DNA from 3 places in the Anaerobacillus sp. ABA4_114 genome. Region 3 is predicted to be linked to each of the others. Evidence: predicted binding sites of a transcription regulator. Region 3 holds the regulator's gene; each other region holds the start of a gene.
What was found. The regulator CtsR, encoded in region 3, represses protease genes until heat stress. The targets are predictions, from matches to a motif close to ATGGTCAATAAAGGTCAAACA.

Region 1: the regulator CtsR is predicted to act here: its motif matches at 1,048-1,068, upstream of clpP (ATP-dependent Clp endopeptidase proteolytic subunit ClpP).
Region 2: the regulator CtsR is predicted to act here: its motif matches at 1,215-1,235, upstream of ACXAEY_RS18645 (ATP-dependent Clp protease ATP-binding subunit).

What each region holds. Positions count from the first base shown of each region.
Region 1 covers NZ_JBSWUM010000001.1:753,602-755,804, reverse strand. Annotated here, with positions in the region: gene ACXAEY_RS03635 (atypical membrane-integrating protein (Mistic protein)) at 1-292, opposite strand, end outside; tRNA gene ACXAEY_RS03630 (tRNA-Arg) at 361-439, shown strand; gene ACXAEY_RS03625 (YhjD family protein) at 577-963, shown strand; gene clpP (ATP-dependent Clp endopeptidase proteolytic subunit ClpP) at 1,130-1,714, shown strand; gene ACXAEY_RS03615 (HPr family phosphocarrier protein) at 1,751-2,008, opposite strand.
Region 2 covers NZ_JBSWUM010000001.1:3,623,054-3,625,256, reverse strand. Annotated here, with positions in the region: gene mnmH (tRNA 2-selenouridine(34) synthase MnmH) at 1-553, shown strand, start outside; gene ACXAEY_RS18650 (hypothetical protein) at 516-980, opposite strand; gene ACXAEY_RS18645 (ATP-dependent Clp protease ATP-binding subunit) at 1,319-2,203, shown strand, end outside.
Region 3 covers NZ_JBSWUM010000001.1:4,092,343-4,094,545, forward strand. Annotated here, with positions in the region: gene ACXAEY_RS21320 (protein arginine kinase) at 1-99, opposite strand, end outside; gene ACXAEY_RS21325 (UvrB/UvrC motif-containing protein) at 99-632, opposite strand; gene ACXAEY_RS21330 (CtsR family transcriptional regulator) at 662-1,126, opposite strand; gene ACXAEY_RS21335 (MgtC/SapB family protein) at 1,271-1,849, opposite strand; gene ACXAEY_RS21340 (hypothetical protein) at 2,054-2,203, shown strand, end outside.

The DNA of each region.
Region 1 (2,203 bases), 3.3 Mb from region 3:
GATGCTCTTCTCCAAGATCCAACCAGCTCAGCATCTCTTTAACAACGTTATTTAGCTTTTTGTTCACGATTTGATCTCCGTACACTTTTTTTGCTTTTTCAATCGTTTCTACTACTTGTGGTTCAAATTGAATGAGCGGCATATCTTCTTCTGATTCATTGTACAATTCCACAACGTTCTCAAGTCCCTCTGTGATGCGATCGATCGCATCACTTAACGACTTACTTTCTCCGCTATTTACTTTCAAAGAAATCCCTACCTTCAGCACAGTTATAGCTCTAGTGTTTGTCACTTTCAACCAAAAAATCACCTTGCAAAAAAAAACCTTGTCACGTATAATTATCCTTGCCCTTAACGTATGCGCCCGTAGCTCAGTAGGATAGAGCGGTGGTTTCCGGTACCACGTCTGTCGGGGGTTCGAATCCCTCCGGGCGCGCCAACTACATAATTACAACCCCTTTTCATTCCGAAAAGGGGTTTTTTGCGTCTTCCCCTTTATAGAATGGGGTTCTTGACGTCTCATTCGTCTCATAGTATTGTAAAACCAAACATACGTTCTTACAGGCGGTGAAGATCATGTTCCGACTAAGTAAAGAGGAAGCAAGTGCTGTTCGGGATTATTTATTGCTTCCTTATGTTAAAAAGGTACTGGAGCTCGATGCTGCATGGATTCATCGTTCTAAGATGAAGCTTCCACGCCCTTATTTGGAACTGATCAATCAAGCTTTCACTCTCGCTTCCACAGATTTAAAAGAAGCAAAATCAGTCCTTCATAAGCAACACATCAAAACTTCAGTTCAGGATACAAAGGAAGATATCGTCATCTATACTGTCTATTGTCGTGGATACAACCAAACGTATCGGTACACGTCAGTCCAAATTAGAAACCTTGTTGAAAGAAGAATTGCGGGTTACTTTTTAAGCGATCACCGATTTAAAAAAAGACAGATTCGTTCTGTTTAAAACGGTTGTCAGCGGGGAAAATGGAGATATGTAGAACCATCGATGTGCTGGCGAAAAAATTAATAGTCAAAAAGAACAGCACTTTATTTGACCTATATTGACCTTTTCGGTATGATGAACCTACAGCAACTACATATTTGAATGAATAAAAGGGAGGAATTTTATTATGGTATTAATTCCAACGGTTATCGAACAAACAAACCGCGGTGAAAGAGCATATGACATCTACTCTCGTCTTCTCAAGGACCGCATTATCATGCTTGGAACTGCAATCGACGACAACGTATCGAACGCAGTTGTAGCTCAGCTTCTTTTCCTAGCTGCAGAAGATCCAGATAAAGATATCTCTCTTTATATCAATAGTCCAGGTGGATCAATCACAGCTGGAATGGCAATCTACGATACAATGCAGTTCATTAAACCTAAAGTATCTACAATCTGTATCGGAATGGCTGCTTCAATGGGAGCGTTCCTACTAGCGGCTGGTGAGCCTGGTAAACGTTATGCACTTCCAAATAGTGAAGTCATGATTCACCAACCACTCGGTGGTACACAAGGTCAGGCTTCTGATATCGAAATTCATGCGAAGCGTATCATTCAAATGCGCGAAAAGCTCAACAAAATTCTTGCAGAGCGTACTGGTCAGCCTCTCGATACGATCGAACGCGATACGGATCGTGACCGTTTCATGGAAGCTCTTGAAGCAAAAGAATACGGCTTGATCGACGAAGTTATGGAGAAAAAAGCATAAATAAAAAAAGGTTGCCGTGATGGCAACCTTTTTTCTTTAGTCTTCTTTTTGAATGAAGTCCACAAGAGATGAAACAGCATCTTCTTCGTCGTTTCCATCTACTGTTAAAACAACAGAAGAGCCAGAGCCCACCGCAAGACTCATGATTCCCATGATACTCTTCGCATTTACCTTTTTACCGTCTTTTTCTAGAAAAATATCTGAATTAAATCGATTTGCCTCTTGAACAAAGAGTGCTGCAGGTCTTGCTTGTAATCCTGTATCCAACGTTACGACTACTTCTTTTTGAACCACTTTTCCATTCCTCCTTTATTTATAAGAAAGCGCTATCTTTATTGATGAAAAAAATAAGTATATGTGTTTGTTATAGATTTGCTACGTACTTACCAACAGCATTCCATTTATTAAGACTTCTAAACGTCCCAACGCTATGTTCTCAAGGCCTAGAATAGTAGAAAATCAAGCCCGCACTACTCGCGCAGGCTGTAA
Region 2 (2,203 bases), 470 kb from region 3:
CTTAGCTGCACATAAAGGATCAGTTTTCGGAAGAGTGAATTTACCAGAAAGAAGTCAAAAGGAGTTTGAAGCGAAGCTTTCTCATCGGTTAAATGAAATAGGGGAGACAGATTATTATGTAATTGAGTCTGAAAGTAAGCGACTTGGGAACATTATCGTTCCGGACTTTATCTTTGAGGGCAAACAAAAAGGGACGCGCATACATGTTCACGCCCCGCTTTCTTATCGAATAAAAACCATTTTAGATACATATCATCCCGAACAGAATAGAGAGAAAATAGTAAAGGGCATCCAAAGAATCGAGAAACGTCTGCCAGATAATGAACGACGTTATATATCCCTCGCACTTGAGGAAGAGAATTATGAAGCAGTCGTCGAAAGCCTTCTGGTGAATTATTACGATCCTAGGTACACCTACAAGGCGACAGAGAATGTGGGTGAGGTTATAAAAGTTCACTATGAGTCTCTTGATGAAGGATGCCAACTTGTCCAGAATGAAGTGGAGCGTCTAGTGTCTAAGCTTCGATTAGAAGGCGAGAAAGTTTCGCTTTAATTGATTTTCTCTGCTCTTTACCCGGTTCATTATTGTATTGTTCAATTAAATCATCGATCCGTTTGAAGTACAGGTGGCTGATCCACGCTACATAGTTCTTGTAGATAGAAGAGGTTAGGAATTTCACTAGCATGTTATCTTCTGGACCAAAATAATACGTTTTATCATCGAAAAAAGTAGAAAATCGACTGAACGAAAGCTTTGTATAAGAGTTGTCCAAATCATAGCGGAATTTATTCAACACATCAGGAATTAAACGAATGGCAAAGACATCATCGTTATCAAACATTTCTTTAGGAGTAGGTAGGATAAGGTACGGGTAATCACAGTCATCCAGGGCAATGAAGAAATCATTAGGTGATTCATGACAGGTAGGCACGCGCTTGACGGTCGTTTCAACTATCAATTGATAGACTGAATCATTCATTGGTATTCCTCCCTTTATAATCTATCACCATTGTTGCCAGACTAGTAAACTTGTATACCCTTTGTCGAAAAGTAGTTTAATACAATCTATTATCCAACCCTCAAAAAAATTCCTTTATTTCAAATATTACATTTTTTTAGCCGCGATACAATTATCGCGGCTTTGTTTATAAGAACAGATTAGAAAATGCATAACACTTGAAAGTCAAAGATAGTCAGATTATAATATGGTTACAAGGTCAAATATAGTCAAAGTCAAAACAAAATACATTGACCTTAACAAATACAAGTAACGCACTATTATATAACGATCTTATAAATTTTAAAGGAGGCCATCATATGCTTTGTGAAAAATGTAATCAGAATCCTGCAACAGTTCAGTTGAATGTTCAGATCAATCATTCTAAAAAACGTGTTCATCTGTGCAACTCTTGCTATGCAAATGTGATGAATGGTCAGACAACACCGTCATCAAAAGGTCAATTTGATGATTTCTTTCAATCATTTATGAATCAATCAGGTCATACTCAATCTACTGAGCAAACCGACGCTGGTAACGGTGGATTACTAGATGATTTAGGAAAGAATTTAACAGATGCTGCAAAAGCAGGATTGATCGACCCAGTTATCGGAAGAGATCAAGAGGTAGCACGGGTCATCGAAACACTAAATCGTCGAAACAAAAACAACCCTGTCCTGATTGGTGAACCAGGTGTAGGGAAAACAGCGATCGCCGAAGGACTAGCACTTCGTATTTCTGAAGGAAACGTTCCTTCGAAATTACAAAACAAAGAGATCTATTTGTTAGATGTTGCATCTCTCGTATCTAACACAGGAATCCGTGGTCAGTTCGAAGAGAGAATGAAACAGTTGATTTCAGAACTGCAAGCAAGAAAGAATGTCATTCTCTTTATCGATGAAATTCATCTTATCGTTGGAGCAGGCTCAGCCGAAGGATCGATGGATGCAGGAAACATTCTGAAACCTGCGCTCGCTAGAGGTGAGCTTCAATTAATCGGTGCTACTACTTTGAAAGAATATCGTCAAATTGAAAAAGATGCAGCTCTTGAACGACGTTTTCAGCCAGTTATGGTTAACGAGCCATCGATTGAAGAAGCGGTTCAAATTCTAGAAGGTCTAAAACCGAGGTACGAAGATTATCATGAGGTGGCGTTTTCTGATGAAGCAATAAAAGCTTGTGTCACATTATCTAATCGTTACATT
Region 3 (2,203 bases):
AGCAAATCTTATTCTACTACTCATGACAATATCTGAATCTGGTCCTTCATCTTGCATCCATGGACTAACAGCTTCACTGATAAAACGCTGAAGTGACATCATTCTCCCCCTTCCGACGCTTTATGTTCGAGGGATCGAATTAAATCTCTCGTTTCAGCAGCTTTTTCAAATTCCTCCTGCTGAATGTATTCTTGCATTTTACTGCGAAGATTTTGTACCTTACGTTCAATCTCGATCGCTGCTCCAGCACGTTTTGGTAATTTGCCAGAATGAACGGTATTACCACCATGAACCTTTCTAAGTATTGGATCGAGGTTCTCTGAGAACGTAGTGTAGCATTCTGAACAACCAAATCGACCAATTTGTGTGAATTGCTGATACGTTAATCCACATTTCGGGCAACTTTGCCGTTCTCTATTGTAAATAGGGTGTGAAGAACTTTCACTTAAAGGTGTTTCAAAATTTAATAACCCCGATAATAAGTTATGGATAGAAAAATGGTTAGTGCCTGGCTCAACCTCACCTTTTTCTTTGGCACACACTTCACAGATATGGAACTCTGTTTTTTGTCCATTGACTATCTTAGTGAAGTGGAGCGTAGCGGGACGCTCACCACATTCCTGGCACGTCATAGGGCAACCCTCCTATTTGTACACAAATGCTATTGTTTATATTTTAGTGATGTCAGCATTGCACGCAGCATATTAGCTCTAAGGTGATCTCTCAGCGGCAACTCTATCGTAATGACTGTTCGATCGAGAACACTTAGCATTAACTTCGCTTCTCGTGCTGAAATAACCTCTTCTTCTAACAGCCTTAGAATAATATTTTCAGATACCGCCTGTGGCACTTGGGTCTTAATCATATTCAGCATGTCATCTATTAAATCTGCATGCGTCTCAGGCTTCACTTTTAATATTCTTATATAACCGCCTCCACCCCTTTTACTTTCCACAATATATCCTTTTTCAATCGTAAAGCGGGTGTTGATCACATAATTAATTTGAGAAGGAACACATTGAAACTTATCAGCAATCTCACTTCTTTTTATCTCAACAGCATCTCTACCTTCTACCATCAAGATTTTCTTAATGTATGCTTCAATTACATCGGAAACATTCCGCACATCGCTGCCTCCCTTCCGTCTCCAAACTGACTTTGACTATATTTGACGTTAAATACATTATAACGCTTTTCAAATGGATTGGAAAGTAACATGTCTCTTCAATTCTTTGTTTGAACCTTACCATCATTCCCAAATATATGGCATTCATTCCTTGCAATTTATTCTTTTTATCTCCTCGATTTCTTTAAGGTGATCGACTATTGTTGAGAGTTTCGTTGCATTATTTGTATTCACTAGGATTGAATACGTATAGATTTTCTTATCTCCTTCATATCGCGCTTTTTTTGGATCATCCGTTTTCATTTCTAGAACACTTATATCCATTTCCTCTATCTTTTCTATAACAGACTTTAACGAAAGCCCCTCCTCAACAAAAAGATTCACCCAATGCTGTGACTTAGAAAGGTAGAGCTTCTCGATTTTGCTTAAGAAAACGAGGCTCAATACAACGATCAGTGTAGTCAATATCGCCTCATAGATCATTCCTACTCCGACAACTAACCCTATCCCAGCAACTACCCAAATCGATGCTGCAGTTGTTAGTCCTCTCACGGTCCAACCGTTTGCTAATATTGTTCCAGCACCTAAAAACCCTATACCACTTATAACATATGAAGGGATACGAGAAGGGTCAAAGTTAATATTAGCGTGAGTCTCATTATATTCTTCAAAACCATATAGAGATAATAGCATCATCAAACACTCTCCAACCCCAACAAGAATGTGAGTTCGAAAACCTGCTGGGTGCCTTTTAAACTCTCTCGATTCCTATAACTCCACTTAATACTGCTGCTATTAAAATCCGTATCGATATTGTATCGAAATTGTCTGCTAGTGTGATGTCGAATACTTCCATAATAGATCCCTTTCTCTGTTTTCTTTTGATGTATTTTACCCTTCTATTAGTGAAGTTTAACGTGGAATGTATTGATTGATGCTTCGAACTGGGAGAGATTGGAAAGGATGCAATGGGTTTGTTTTAGGGTAGAATGCTGGAATGGGTTATTTGCGCTTTTAGGAAGGATATCAGCGATATTTTGGATTTATCGGCGATCGTTTGGTTTTATCAGCGAAGCG